Regions from separate parts of the Arthrobacter sp. 01N444 genome, predicted to be linked through region 2. Evidence: predicted binding sites of a transcription regulator. Region 2 holds the regulator's gene; the other holds the start of a gene.
What was found. Region 2 encodes HrcA, which represses chaperone genes, less so after heat shock. Its sites were predicted from a motif close to TTNGCACTCGNNNNNNNCGAGTGCNAA; they were not measured.

Region 1: groES (co-chaperone GroES) is a predicted target of HrcA. The motif match lies at 3,130-3,156, and genes of this name have one in related genera.

The regions. Positions count from the first base shown of each region.
Region 1 is NZ_JBFTRB010000002.1:327,936-335,496, reverse strand. Features, by position in the region: gene AC1DKN_RS03870 (acyltransferase family protein) at 1-715, opposite strand, end outside; gene groL (chaperonin GroEL) at 982-2,592, opposite strand; gene groES (co-chaperone GroES) at 2,674-2,970, opposite strand; gene AC1DKN_RS03855 (hypothetical protein) at 3,508-3,942, opposite strand; gene AC1DKN_RS03850 (class I SAM-dependent methyltransferase) at 4,009-5,232, shown strand; gene AC1DKN_RS03845 (shikimate 5-dehydrogenase) at 5,326-6,159, opposite strand; gene AC1DKN_RS03840 (glutamate--cysteine ligase) at 6,468-7,561, shown strand, end outside.
Region 2 is NZ_JBFTRB010000004.1:218,492-226,052, forward strand. Features, by position in the region: gene AC1DKN_RS07420 (16S rRNA (uracil(1498)-N(3))-methyltransferase) at 28-816, opposite strand; gene dnaJ (molecular chaperone DnaJ) at 819-1,949, opposite strand; gene hrcA (heat-inducible transcriptional repressor HrcA) at 2,042-3,055, opposite strand; gene AC1DKN_RS07435 (DUF3097 domain-containing protein) at 3,374-4,225, shown strand; gene AC1DKN_RS07440 (DUF4870 domain-containing protein) at 4,369-4,788, shown strand; gene hemW (radical SAM family heme chaperone HemW) at 4,915-6,153, opposite strand; gene lepA (translation elongation factor 4) at 6,199-7,561, opposite strand, start outside.

The DNA.
Region 1 (7,561 bases), on a different contig from region 2:
GCGTGCCCAGGGCAAACTCCCACAGCCGGGCCCAGGTGTCGAAGTACGCCTCCGTTTGGCTCGCCTGGGTGAAGACGATCGAGTAGAGCAGCGAAACAACGAAGATCACGGCGAAGACGTAGGACAGCAGCACACGGTAGCGGAGCCTGAAGCGCTTGGCGACGAACGCGGCCCCCACAAAAATGAGCGGCCACAGGATAAAGACCTGGCCCTGGATCGAAAGGGACCAGAAATGCTGGAAGGGACTGGCCTGGCTGTGATCCGCGGCGTAGTAGTTTGTCGCCTGGGTCTGCAGGAGCCAGTTCTCGGCATAGCCCAGGGAGGCCCAGCCCTGGTTGATGATTTCCATCCACCGGGTCCGGGGCAGGAAGAGGACAGTTGCGGCAAGGATGGCCACCAGGACGGTGACGGCGGCAGGGACGAGGCGCCGGAAAAGGTGCAGCCAGTGTTTGATGAGGGCCATGGACCGGCCCTGCTCGTACCGGCCCACGAACTGAAGCGTCATAAGGAATGCCGAGATCAGCAGGAAGACGTCCACGCCGCCGGAAACCCGGCCCAGCCAGATGTGATAGGTCATGACCATCAGCACAGCGAGGGACCGGAGTCCCTGGATTTCGGGCCTGAAGGTGGATTTTCGGCCAGACTTGGCTGCGGGATCGTGCCCCGTCGCGGCAATGTGCCGGGCAGGCCGGGGCAAGGTTCCTTGCTGTGTCATAGAACTACCCCTCAACCAGATAACCAAAGCCTCCATGTTACCAAACCGTAATTTTGATGGCCAATCGTCACGGCGGCCACTGAACCCCATTGAGGCATGCCAACGTGGGAGTTTCCAGTGAACCCGGGACGCTGGAGCGGCACCTGACGGGTTAACTCTGCCAGAATCACGGCAACTTGCGGCCACGAACACGGCAGGACGGCAGCAGAGACTCGACAGAAAAAGGACGGCCCGGCAGATGCCGGACCGTCCCCTGCGGGCAGAGCCTAGTGCTTGTGCCCTGCGTGCTCGTCTTCGTCAGCCGGCTTCTCCACCACGAGGGTTTCCGTAGTGAGGACCAGTGCCGCGATGGAGGCCGCGTTGCGCAGAGCCGCACGCGTCACCTTCACGGGGTCGATCACGCCGGCGGCGATCAGGTCTTCGTATTCGCCGGACTTGGCGTTGAAGCCCTGGTTCACGGCGGATTCGGCGACCTTGGCAGCCACGACATAGCCGTCGAAGCCGGCGTTCTGGGCGATCCAGCGCAGCGGCTGGACCAGGGCGCGGCGGACGATGCCCACGGCCGCAGCCGCGTCACCTTCGAGGGCCTGGACGGCAGCGTCCTCGTCGAGCGCCTTCAGCGCGTGGATGAGGGCGGAGCCGCCGCCGGCCACGATGCCTTCTTCAAGGGCAGCGCGGGTGGAGGATACGGCGTCCTCGATGCGGTGCTTCTTTTCCTTCAGCTCAACCTCGGTGGCGGCGCCGACCTTGATCACGCCGATGCCGCCGGCCAGCTTGGCCAGGCGTTCCTGCAGCTTTTCCTTGTCCCAGTCCGAATCGGTGCGGGTCAGCTCGGCGCGCAGCTGGGCAACACGGGCGGCGACGTCCTCGGCCGAACCGGCGCCGTCGACGATCGTGGTGTTGTCCTTGGTGATCGTGATGCGGCGTGCGGTGCCGAGCACCTCGAGGCCAACGGTGTCCAGGCTCAGGCCCAGCTCCGCGGAGACAACCTGCGCACCGGTGAGGGTCGCGATGTCCTGGAGCATGGCCTTGCGGCGGTCACCGAAGCCCGGCGCCTTGACGGCGACGACGTTCAGCGTGCCGCGGATGCGGTTGACGATCAGCGTGGACAGGGCCTCGCCCTCGACGTCTTCGGCGATGATGAAGAGCGGCTTGGAGCTCTGCAGCGCCTTTTCCAGCAGCGGCAGGAAATCCTGCACTGAGGAGATCTTGCCCTGGTTGATCAGGATCAGGGCGTCCTCGAGGACGGCCTCCTGGCGTTCCGCGTCGGTGACGAAGTACGGGGACAGGTAGCCCTTGTCGAACTGCATGCCCTCGGTCAGTACCAGCTCGGTCTGCGTGGTGGAGGACTCCTCGATGGTGATCACACCATCCTTGCCGACCTTGCCGAACGCCTCGGCCAGCAGCTCGCCGACCTCGTCGCTCTGGGCGGAGATTGCGGCAACGTTGGCAACCTGCGTGCCTTCAACCGGGCGCGCGTTCTCCAGCAGGCGGGCGGCGACGGCCTCGACCGAAACCTCGATACCGCGCTTGATTTCGCCCGGTGCGGCGCCTGCCGCTACGTTGCGCAGGCCTTCCTTGACCAGGGCCTGGGCCAGGACGGTGGCGGTGGTGGTGCCGTCGCCGGCAACGTCGTTGGTCTTGGTGGCGACCTCCTTGGCAAGCTGCGCGCCAAGGTTCTCGTAGGGGTCATCCAGCTCGATTTCACGGGCGATGGTCACACCATCGTTGGTGATCGTGGGGGCGCCCCACTTCTTGTCCAGTACGACGTTGCGGCCGCGCGGACCCAGCGTGACCTTGACGGTGTTGGCGAGCTTATCGATGCCGGCTTCAAGCGACCGGCGGGCAGCGTCGTTAAACGCAAGCTGCTTTGCCATGGTTTTGTCCTTTCAAGACAGAACCCCGCGCAACTGATCCATTCAATGCGAAAGGATCGGCTGCGCGGGGGTCCAAGAGAGTTACTTTACGACGATCGCCAGAACGTCGCGGGCGGAGAGCACGAGGTACTCGGTGCCGCCGGTCTTGACTTCGGTTCCACCGTACTTGGAGTAGATGACGACGTCGCCAACGGCAACGTCAACGGGAACGCGGTTGCCGTTGTCATCGAAGCGGCCGGGGCCTACTGCAACAACTTCGCCTTCCTGCGGCTTCTCCTGCGCGGAGTCCGGGATAACCAGGCCGGAAGCCGTGGTCTGCTCGGCTTCGAGCGGGCGGACAACAATACGATCCTCAAGAGGCTTAATAGAGACCGACACTCGGACCTCTCCTTTTCGTCAGCAAATTCGTGGACTATGAAGCGGTGATGCCAAGGCGCACAGACCGTCGTCGCGGTGCCGGCAGCGTGCCTGGCGGAACGCGCTTCATGTGTTAGCACCCTCCTAGGGAGAGTGCTAATGACGACTCTATGTAAATGGTTAGCACTCGGTCAAGGCGAGTGCCAGAAATTCGTTCCGGGTGAACATTTCCCCCTAGGGGACATGCCCATTTTTGCCTGCGGCCAGAGGACACTTGGGCATCATGCTCTGTGCCCGTGCTGAGCGATGGACATGCCCAAGGTGCGCGGGCTGCCCGGGAGGACATGCCCATTTTTTGCTGCGGCCAGAGGACACTTGGGCGTCATGCTCTGTGCCCGCGCTGAGCGATGGACATACCCAACGGGTGCGGGCTGCCGGGGAGGACATGTCCATCCGTGGCGCAGGAGGCTGGGCATGTCCCCTGGCCCGTGGCCGTTGGCCGTTTGGCGGTGCGGTGCGCGCCCACCAGCGGCGTCTATTCGCGCGCCTACTCGATGGCTACTGGTCTGCGAGGTCGTCGAAGTCCACGTCCTCGCCGTCGTCTTCGTCCGTGTTCTGGCCTTCGTCATTCCGGTGCCGGAACGACAGCACGGCGCCGGCGGCGGCCAGCAGAATGCCGGCGACGAGGAAGATGATGCCGCCGAGCCGGGCCGCGGCATAGGTCTCGCGGATGGCCCGAGCCTCGTCCGTGGCGTCCTGGACGTTCTTGCCGCCGACGGAATACACGGTGGCGTTGAAGGAATCGAGGAAGAAGATAATCACCAAAAGTGCGACGGACACGACGGCGATCACCGCGCCGGCGATCAGCGCCGGTTTTGCGTAGCGGGCAAGTCCCTGCGGCCGCCGGCGCTCCTGCCTGGCGTCGTCGTCGCCGGCCGTGTCCTGCCCGGCCGTGTCCGCTGAGATGCTGTCGCCTGTGCCGCTGTCTTCCATGCCATCAAGCCTAGCCCCCGCCGTCCGGTCACAACGCGCCCGCGGACCTCAACTACGCTGGATGCCATGACTGACGCACCGCAGGAATATATTGCCCCGATCCTCACCCCCGAGGGCTGGGAGCTGCTGGCGTCGTTGGGCCCGTACCGCGAGGACGAGGCCTTCCGCCTCACGGCGTCGCTGCGCAAGGCCGGCCACTCCCCCGAGCTGGTCTCGGCCGTGCTCACCCAGTCCCGGCTGCGGACCAAGGCCGAGGCGAAGTTCGGCGAATTCGCCCGGCAGATGATTTTCACGAAGGCCGGTCTGGAGCAGGCCACCCGGCTCACGGTGGCGGCACGGCACGCGCAGCGGTTCGCGGAGGCCGGGATCGGCCACGTCGCCGATCTCGGCTGCGGGCTGGGGGCCGACACGATGGCCCTGGCATCCCTGGACCTGGTGGTCACCGCCGTGGAAATGGACGAGGCCACGGCCGCCTGCGCCACCATGAACCTGATCCCCTTCCGCAACGCCACCGTGGTCCACTCCGATGCCACCTCGGTTTCGCTCGAGGGGATCGACGGCGTCTGGCTCGACCCAGCCCGGCGCACGACGTCCACTTCGGGTACCAAACGGATCTGGGATCCGGAGGATTTCTCCCCGCCGCTGTCCTTCGTGGAGTCACTCGCCGGCTCCGGCCGCGCCGTCGGCGTGAAGATGGGCCCGGGCATGCCGCACGATTCCGTGCCGGCCGGCTGCGAGGCGCAGTGGGTCTCCGTGGGCGGGGACGTGACCGAGGTGGCCCTGTGGTTCAACGCGGTGCGGCGTCCGGGGGTGCGGCGCGCGGCCCTCGTGCTCGGCCCCCTTGGTTCCGCTGAGCTCACCAGCGGCGAGGACTTCGGCGCCGGCCCGGTGGCGCCCGTGGGTCCGGTGGAGGGGTACCTGTACGAGCCCGACGGCGCGGTGATCCGCGCCGGCCTGGTGGCCGACGTCGCGCTCCAGCTGGGCGGGCACCTCGTGGACGAGCACATCGCCTACATCTGCGCCCCGGAGCTGCATGACACCCCGTTCGCCAAGGCGTACAGGGTCCTGGAGGTGATGCCGTTCAACGTCAAGGCACTCAAGACGTGGGTCAAGGATAAAGGCATCGGGGTCCTGGACATCAAGAAGCGCGGTATGGCTGTCACGCCCGAAGAGCTGCGCAAGCAACTCCTGCCCGGCGGCAGCGCAAAGCACAAGGACAAGAAATCCGCCACCCTGGTCCTCACCAGGATCGGCGAGGACCGGGTGGCCGTCTCGGTGGAGCCGGTCTAGCCCCGCCAGCGGGATCCCACCGGCCGAGTGCCCCGCGGCGCCGTGCCCCGCCGCCGGATGTCAGCGAAGCGGCCGGTCAACTGGGCTGTCGCGCTACTGGGCCCGCGTGAACTCCTCGGCTGCCCGGATTTGCTCGTCGGTCGGCCGGACGCCGGTGTACAGCACGAACTGCTCGAGCGCCTGGATCGTGGCGACCTCGGCTCCGGTGATCACGGTCTTGCCGGCCGCGCGGCCGGCCTTGATCAGCGGTGTCTCGGCCGGGAGCGCGACGACGTCGAACACCACTTTGGCGGCATCGATGGCCTCCTGCGGGAAGGGCAGCGCGGCGGCGTCCGGGCCGCCGGCCATCCCGATGGGGGTGACGTTGATGAGCATGTCCGCCGTGCCGGTACCGGACGGCGCAGAGCCCAGGTCCGCGCTCCAGGCGAAGCCGTACTGTTCGGCCAGGGCGCGGCCGGAGCCCTCGTTGCGGGCCACGACGGTCACGTCCTTGAACCCGGCATCCCGGAGCGCGGCCACGGTGGCCTTGGCCATGCCGCCGGAGCCCAGGACCAGCACCGAGTAGTCCGTGGGGACTGCATTGCTCTGCAGGAGCTGCTCGATTGCGGTGTAGTCGGTGTTGTACGCCGTGAGCCGGCCGCCGTCGTTGACGATGGTGTTGACCGAGTCGATGGCCTTCGCCGACGGGTCCATGACGTCAACGAGGGCGATCACGTCCTCCTTGTAAGGCATGGACACCGCGCAGCCGCGGATGCCGAGGCCGCGCACCCCGGCGATCGCCTGGGCGAGGTCGGTGGGGGCAAAGGCCTTGTAGATCCAGTTCAGGCCCAGCTGTTCGTACAGGTGGTTGTGGAAGCGCGTCCCGTTGTTGCTGGGCCGGGCCGAGAGCGAGATACACAGGGTCATGTCTTTGTTCAGAATGGGCACAGCTCCATTAAACGCCAGGATCGCTCCGGCCACCCGCAGCCCAACGCGCAACCGCGCGCGCCGTCGCTGACCAGCGACGTTGTGAATACACTCACGCAGCAGCGGCAACTTTGACACCGTCCCGGGGCCGCCCCTGCACTAGACTTGGACCACCCGTAGCCCTGCCGGCCCCCGGCCGGCGCACTGGTGTGTGGGAAATTGCACGTGACACCGCCGGTGCCATGTCCAGAGGCATGTCCGAGGATGTTCGCCAGCGCATTTCCCCACCAGGACCACGGCCAGCGACAGCAGAACAGTGAAGGGACCACATGAAGATCGAGTTCGCTTCATCCAGGCAGTCGACTCTTGGCGTGGAATGGGAGCTGGCGCTCGTCGACGCCGAGACCGGTGAGCTGGCCTCCGTGGCGAACCAGGTGCTGCGCGGCGTCGCTGCCCGGCATCCCGAACTCAATGAGGACGACGAGCACCCGCACATCAAGCAGGAGCTGCTGCTGAACACCGTGGAGCTCGTCACCGGCATTTGCACCACCGTCGCGGAGGCCAAGGCGGACCTGAGCAGCTCGCTCGCGGCTGTCCGGGACGTGACCGATCCGATGGGCGTGGAGATCTTTTGCGCCGGGAGCCACCCCTTCAGCCCGCCCCAGCTTCAGCCCGTCACGGACAAGGAACGCTACGCCAAGCTCATTGACCGGACCCAGTGGTGGGGCCGGCAGATGGTCATTTACGGCGTCCATGTGCACGTCGGACTGGACAGCCGGGACAAGGTCCTTCCGGTGCTGGACGGCCTGGTCAATTACTTCCCGCACTTCCAGGCGCTCTCCGCGTCCAGCCCGTTTTGGGGCGGCGAGGACACCGGATACGCCTCGCACCGCGCCCTCATGTTCCAGCAGCTGCCCACCGCCGGGCTGCCGTTCCAGTTCGCCAGCTGGGAGGACTACGAGTCCTACGTCCAGGACATGTTCACCACCGGTGTGATTGACACGCTCTCCGAGATCCGGTGGGACATCCGCCCCGTTCCGGCGCTTGGCACCATCGAGATGCGCATTTGCGACGGCCTGGCGACCCTCGAGGACGTCGGGGCGATCGCGGCGCTGACGCAGTGCCTTGTCGACGAGTTTTCCACCACGCTGGAAAACGGCGGCACCATTCCCACGATGCCCCCGTGGCATGTGCAGGAAAACAAGTGGCGCGCGGCCCGGTATGGCCTGGACGCGATCATCATCCTCGACGCCGACGGCAACGAGCAGCTCGTAACGGAGCACCTGCGCGAGACGCTCAAGCGGCTTGAGCCGGTGGCTGCGAAGCTGGGCTGCAGCGCCGAACTGGCCGACGTCGAGAAGATCATCGAGCGCGGCGCCGGCTACCAGCGGCAGCGCCGGGTCGCCGCCGAGCACGGCGGGGA
Region 2 (7,561 bases):
GTCACCTGCGGCGGCGGCTGCCGCAGGTCACCAGCGGCCGAGGATGTCACTGGCCAGCACAGTGGCGGCGGGCCCGGCCGTGGACGAACGCAGCACATGGTGCCCCAAAAGGGCCGTAACTGCGCCGGCGTCGCAAAGCCGGGTCACCTCCCGCGGGCTGATGCCGCCTTCCGGACCCACGATCAGCAGGACCTCACGGGATCCGGCATCATCTGCCACCACATCGCCGGGCCCAACACTTTCCAGCCAGGCCTCGAGTACCTGCCGCAGCGGGCGCACGGCGTCTTCGTGCAGGATGACGGCGAGGTCTGCCGCCGTTACGGCCGCCTGCAACCCGGCGCCGTCGACGGCGGCCCGGACCTCGGGAATCCATGCCCGGCGCGCCTGTTTGGCGGCTGCCGTCACCACCGACTGCCACTTGGCATGCGCCTTCGCGGCCCGCTCAGCCTTCCACCGCACAATGGACCGCTCGGCCTGCCAGGGAATGACGGCGTCGATGCCCAACTCGGTCGCGGTCTCGGCCGCCAGTTCATCGCGGTCGCCCTTCGCCAGGGCCTGGACCAGGACCAGCCGTGTTCCTGGCCGTGGTTCCTCAGCCAGGTCCACGCATTCGACGCTCAGCTCCCCGGCAGCGACGGCTGTCACGGTGCCGGTCAGGCGCTTGCCTGCGCCGTCCGCGATGTCGACCGCTTCGCCGACGCCGATCCGTTTGACGGTGACGGCGTGGCGGGCCTCGGTTCCCTCGAGGACGAAGGCCGAGCCGGGGACCTGCTGGTCCAGGGTGCCTGGGGCGGTGAAGAAGACCGGGTTACTCACCGCTACAGGTTACCGAGCCGGTCCCGCAGTTTGGCGAAGACGCCGCCGCTGGCCGCAAGCTTTCCTTCCGTGAGGTGCTCGCCACGGTGCTTGGCCAGCTGGCGGAGAAGTTCCTCCTGGACGTGATCGAGCTTGACCGGTGTTTCCACCTGCAGGTGCACCTTCAGATCGCCGCGGCCGTGGCCGCGCAGGTGCGTGACGCCAAGACCGCGAAGGGTGATGATCTCGCCGGACTGGGTGCCGGCCTTGACGTCGATCTCCTGCTGTCCGTCGAAGGTGTCGAGGGATATTTCGGTGCCGAGGGCGGCCGCCGTCATGGGAATGTTGAGGCTCGCGTGCAGGTCATCGCCCTCGCGCACGTAAGTGGCGTCGTTGTTGACCCTGATCTCCACGTACAGGTCCCCGGCGGGGCCGCCGGCAGGGCCGGCCTCGCCCTGGCCGGACAGCTGGATGCGGGTGCCGGTGGCCACGCCGGCCGGGACCTTGACGGTCAGCGAGCGGCGGCTGCGGATCCGGCCCTGGCCGCTGCATTCGTTGCACGGGTCCTTGATGACGGTGCCGAAGCCCTCGCAAGACCCGCAGGGGGCGGACGTCATGACCTGGCCCAGGATGGACCGCACGGCGCGCTGGACCTGACCGCTGCCGCCACAGATGTCGCAGCGGACCGGGTGGGTGCCCTCCCGGCAGCAGGATCCCTCGCAGGTGGGGCAGATGACGGCCGTGTCGACCTCGAGCTTTTTGTTCACGCCGAACACCGCATCGCGGAGGTCGATCCGGACGCTGATCAGCGCGTCCTGGCCGCGGCGGACCCGGGACGCCGGGCCGCCCTGGCCGCCACCGGCGCCGAAGAAGGTCTCGAAGATGTCCTGGAAGGCGAAGCCCTGGCCCGAGTAGCTGCCGCCGCCGAACCCGTTGTCGGTGCCGTTCTCGTTGCCGGTGGTGTCATAGACCCGGCGCTTCTGCGGATCGGAGAGGACCTCGTAGGCGTGCGTGACGGCCTTGAACCTGTCCGAGGCGTCCTCCCCGGGGTTCACGTCCGGGTGCAGGGTCCGGGCCAGTTTCCGGTAGGCCTTCTTGATCTCCTCCCCCGATGCGTCGCGGGAGACTCCAAGAACGTCGTAGTGGCTGCTCAAAGTGTGTATCTCTTCCTTGTTGTACTGCCTGTGGGGTACTGCCTGTGGGGCACTGCCTGTGGGGCAAGAAGTCGTATTCGGTCCCGGACCCGTCAGGGCCCCAGGATCCTCGAAAGGTAGCGGGCCACCGCTCGGACGGCGGCCATGGTGGTGGGATAGTCCATCCGGGTGGGCCCAAGCACTCCGACCTTGGCCGTGGCGTCCGGCCCGTAGGCGGTGGCCACGACCGAGGCCTCGGCGAGACCGTCGTAGGGGTTTTCCCGGCCGATGCTGACGGTCACGCCGCGCGGGTCTTCGGCCATTTCGCTGAGCAGGCGGAGCATGACCACCTGTTCCTCGAGGGCCTCCAGCACGGGGCCGATGCTGAGCGGGAAGTCCACATTGGAGCGGGCCAGGTTGGCGGTGCCGGCCATGACCATGCGCTCTTCACGGCTGCTCGTGGCCAGGGCCTCAAGGCCGCGGGCCAGCGCCTGGGCTGCTCCGCGCCGCGCGGGCGGGCCACCGGCAACGACGGCGGGCAGCAGCTGCGGCATCAGGCTCAGCGGCGTACCGGAGAGGCTGGCCAGAAAGCTGCTCCGCAATTCCGACAGCGCGTCGTCGGGAATGTCCTGCCCGACGTCGATCACGCGCTGCTCCACCTTGCCGGTGTCAGCGATCAGAACAGCCAGCACTTTCCTGGGCGCCAGCAGCACGAACTCAATGTGCCGCACCCGGGCGCGGCTGAGCAGCGGATACTGCACGACGGCGACCTGGTTGGTCAGGTGCGAGAGGAGCCTCACGGTCCGGTCAAGGATGTCGTCAAGGTCCTCGGATCCTTCCAGCAGCGCCTGAATGGCCCGACGCTCGGCCTGGGACAACGGCTTCACCGCTGAGATCTGGTCGACGAACAACCGGTAGCCCTTGTCAGTGGGGATCCGGCCTGCACTCGTGTGCGGTGCCGTGATCAGGCCCTCGTCTTCCAGCGCCGCCATGTCATTTCGGATCGTGGCGCTCGAGACGCCGAGATGGTGCCGTTCAACGAGCGCTTTGGAACCAACGGGCTCACGCGAATGGACGTAGTCCTCCACGATGGCGCGCAGCACTTCGAGTTTGCGCGGTTCGCTCACGCTCCACCTCCAATCGACTGTCCCGCAGCCGGTGCCACCCCCCGCGTCCGGTCCGGGTACACCAGTGGTGCACGGACGGCCCGCCACAGGACAAGGGTTAGCACTCGACATGCCTAAGTGCTAACCAGTCTAATATGAGTCGCCGCGTTGTTAGCATTGGATTCGCTCCAGGCGTGGCCCGCGGGAACGCGATTCCCGTCACGCCGGCGCCGAGACCGTGGCAGATGCTGCCGTTGCCGCGCCGTCGCGGTCCGGTTCCGGCCCCCGGAGAGTTCCACCGACCGCCGTACATTCCGAGTGCAAAGTAAGCGTGAAGAGATGTCGTACCAGAACTGGGGACCCCAGGACCTGTCCGCCCCCGCCAAGACCCAGTTGCCGGAAGTCCCGGTGGAACGCGGGATGGTCCTCGAGGAGGTCCAGTCCGGCTGGGTGGGCGCCGTAACCCGGGTGGAGAAGTCCGGCGGCATGCACGTGGTGGCGCTGGAGGACCGGCGGGGCAAGTCGCGATCCTTCCGCCTCGGCTTCGGCTTCCTCTTGGACGGCCAGCCCATCCGCCTGATGCCGCCGGCCCCGAAAAAGACGGCACCGGCCGCCGGTGCCGGCCGCACGGCGTCGGGCTCGGTGCGGGTGGCCGGGCAGCGCGCACAGGTGGCCAAGGCCAGCCGCATCTGGGTGGAAGGAAAGCACGACGCCGAGCTGGTGGAGAAGGTCTGGGGCGATGACCTCCGGGTGGAGGGCATCGTCGTCGAGCCCCTGCACGGCATTGACGACCTCGCGGCCGCCGTGGCGGACTTCCGCCCGGGCCCTGGCCGGCGCCTCGGCGTGCTCGTAGACCACTTGGTGGCCGACTCCAAGGAGTCGCGGATCGCCGACGCCGTCATGGCCTCACCGGGCGCCGCAGGCAACGTCCTGATTGTGGGGCACCCCTACGTGGACGTGTGGCAGGCCATCCGGCCCTCGGTCCTGGGGATCGAGCAGTGGCCCGTGATCCCCCGCGGCACGGACTGGAAGACCGGGATCCTCATGGCTTTCGGGTGGCCCCACTCCACGAAGGAGGACATCGGCCTCGGCTGGCAGAAACTCCTGGGGGCTGTCCGCAGCTACGCTGATCTGGAGGCGTCGCTGCTTGGCCGCGTGGAAGAGGTCATTGACTTCCTCACCGTGCCCTAGTCCGCCGCGGCGGCCGCCCCTGATCTCCATTTCCTTGCCCGAGCAAGTATTCTTGAAACGGCGGCCGCGCTTCCAGCGCGGTCCCGGCTATTTCAGGCACAACCCAGGCAGCAACGCATCACCGCAATCCGAAGGGCTACACCGTGGCAGATAACGCACGCGAACACACGGGCAATCAGGCTGGCCATGGCCAGCCCCCGTACCATGGCGTTCCGGCAAACGCGCTGCCGCTGACGGCCAGCGAGGACCGCCAGTGGGCCACGCTCGCGCACTTCGGCGGCATCCTGGGCTGCGTGCCGTCGCTGCTGATCTACCTCATCTTCAAGGACCGCGGCCCGTTCACGGCACAGGAATCCAAGGAAGCCCTCAATTTCACGCTGCCGCCGACCCTGGCCGCAGTGCTGGCCAATCTGCTGGTCTTCATCCCGGTGGTGGGCAACCTCTTCGCCGTGCTCGCCACGGTGATCTGGATCGCCGTGACGTGCTTCTCGGTGGCGGCAGGCATCCACGTCAACCGCGGCCAGCCGCACCGCTACGAGGTCAACCTGCGCTGGATCAAATAGCCGGCCCGGACCCAAGCACGAGAGCCGGCCGCCGCCCGTCAGGGGCAGCGGCCGGCTCTGTTTTGTGCGGCAGGGTGTTGTGGCCGCTGGTGCGGGCAGCCAAGTCGTGGAAGTTTTGGCGGCAGACTAGTCCGGCAGGATCCTGCGGACGACGGCGTCGGCCAGCAGCCGGCCCTTAAGGGTGAGAATGAGCCGGCCTTTGAAAGCCGCCGCGGGGTCCACGAGGCCGTCCGCGATCAGCCCCGCCACAGCGTGCCTGCCGGTGTCCCCCAGGCCGCCGAGGCTTGGGATGTCGAGCCCGGAATTGAGCCGGGCCTCGAGCATGACCCGTTCCACGTTGCGGGTTTCAGAGTCCAGCGTTTCGCGTCCGGCGGCGGGTGAGGCGCCGGCGCCGAGGCGGTTGGCGTAGGCGGTGGGGTGCTTGACGTTCCACCAGCGGACGCCGCCCACGTGCGAGTGCGCCCCCGGCCCGATGCCCCACCAGTCGTCCCCGCGCCAGTAAGCGAGGTTGTGCCGGCAGGCCTGTTCGGGGGTGCGGGACCAGTTGCTGACCTCGTACCAGTTGAGCCCGGCGGCGGAAATCAGTTCGTCGGCGAGTTCGTATTTGGCGGCGTGGTCGTCGTCGTCGATTTCCGGCACTTCGCCACGGCGGATCTGCGCGGCAAGCTTTGTGCCGTCTTCAACGATCAGGGCATAGGCGCTGATGTGGTCGGGGGCGTAGGACAGTGCGGTCTCGAGCGAGTAGCGCCAGTCCTCCAACGACTCCCCCGGCGTCCCGTAAATGAGGTCGAGGCTGACCGAGAGCCCGGCATTACGCGCCCACTGCACCACCTCGGGCACCCGGCTGGGCGTGTGGGTGCGGTCCAGGACCTTCAGGACGTGCGGCACAGCCGACTGCATGCCGAACGAAACGCGGGTGAACCCGGCGTCGGCTAGCAGCTGCAGGGATGCGGGCGTGACGGAATCGGGGTTCGCCTCGGTGGTCACCTCGGCGCCGGGCCGCAGTCCCCAGGCGTCGATCGCGGCGCTGAGGATGCGCGCCAGATCCTCCGCCGGCAGCAGGGTGGGGGTGCCGCCGCCGAAGAAGACCGTGCTGAGGGGGCGGCCGGGCAGGCCGCTGCCCTTCAGGGCCGCGGCGGCGAACTCCACTTCCGCGATCGCGGTGGCGGCGTAGGCGTCCTGGGAGGCCCCGCCGCCCAGCTCGGTGGCGGTGTAGGTGTTGAAGTCGCAGTACCCGCAGCGGACCGCGCAGAACGGGATGTGCACGTACAGCCCGAATGCTCGCTGATCGGCGCCCTCGCCCGCCTGGGCGGGCAGCAGCCCGTCCGCCGGCGCCGGGTCGCCGAGGGGAAGAACGCTAGGCACGGGCCCGGCCTGCCGATACTGCAGCAACAATCATTACCTGCACCGTTACTTCTTGGCCTTGTCCTTGGACTCGTCCGTTGTCAGCGCGGCGATGAAAGCCTCCTGCGGCACCTCGACGCGGCCCACCATCTTCATGCGCTTCTTGCCTTCCTTCTGCTTTTCCAGCAGCTTGCGCTTTCGGGTGATGTCACCGCCGTAGCACTTGGCAAGGACGTCCTTGCGGATGGCGCGGATGCTTTCGCGGGCGATGATCCTGGAGCCGATGGCGGCCTGGATGGGCACCTCGAACTGCTGGCGCGGGATGAGTTCGCGCAGCTTGCCGGTCATCATCACGCCGTAGGCGTAGGCCTTGTCGCGGTGGGTGATGGCGGAGAACGCATCAACCTGTTCGCCCTGGAGCATGATGTCCACCTTGACCAGGTCGGCCACCTGCTCGCCGTCGGCCTTCCAGTCCAGTGACCCGTAGCCGCGGGTCTTGGATTTGAGGATGTCGAAGAAATCGAAGACGATTTCGGCCAGCGGCAGGCGGTAGCGGATTTCCACCCGGTCCTCGGAGAGGTAGTCCATGCCGCCCATGACGCCGCGCCGGCTCTGGCACAGCTCCATGATGGCGCCGACAAACTCGTTCGGCGCAAGGATGGTGGCGGACACCATCGGCTCACGGACCTCAGCGATCTTGCCGGTGGGGTATTCGCTGGGGTTGGTGACGTGGACGACCTTCTTGTCCTCCAGCGTGACCTCGTATTCCACGTTGGGCGCGGTGGAAATGAGGTCCAGGTTGTATTCGCGTTCGAGCCGCTCGCGGGTGATTTCCAGGTGCAGCAGGCCCAGGAATCCCACCCGGAAGCCGAAGCCCAGCGCGGCCGACGTTTCGGGCTCGTACACCAGTGCGGCGTCGTTGAGCATCAGCTTCTCCAGCGCATCGCGGAGCACCGGATAGTCCGTGCCATCGAGCGGATACAGGCCGGAGAACACCATCGGCTTGGCGTCCGCGTAGCCGGGGAGGGACTCGGTGGCGGGCTTGGCCAGGTTGGTGACGGTGTCGCCCACCTTGGACAGGCGGACGTCCTTCACACCGGTGATGAGGTAGCCGACCTCGCCGACGCCAAGGCCCTTGGAGGGGGTGGGTTCCGGGGAGCTCACACCAATCTCAAGGAGCTCGTGCGTGGCACGGGTGGACATCATCTGGATGCGTTCACGCGGGTGCAGCATGCCGTCGACGACGCGGACGTAGGTGACCACACCGCGGTAGGTGTCGTAGACCGAGTCGAAGATCATGGCCCGGGCGGGGGCGTTCGGGTCGCCCACCGGTGCCGGCAGGTCGCGGACGATCTTGTCCAGCAGGACCTCGACGCCCATGCCGGTCTTGCCGGAGACGCGGAGCACGTCGTCGGGGTCGCCGCCGATC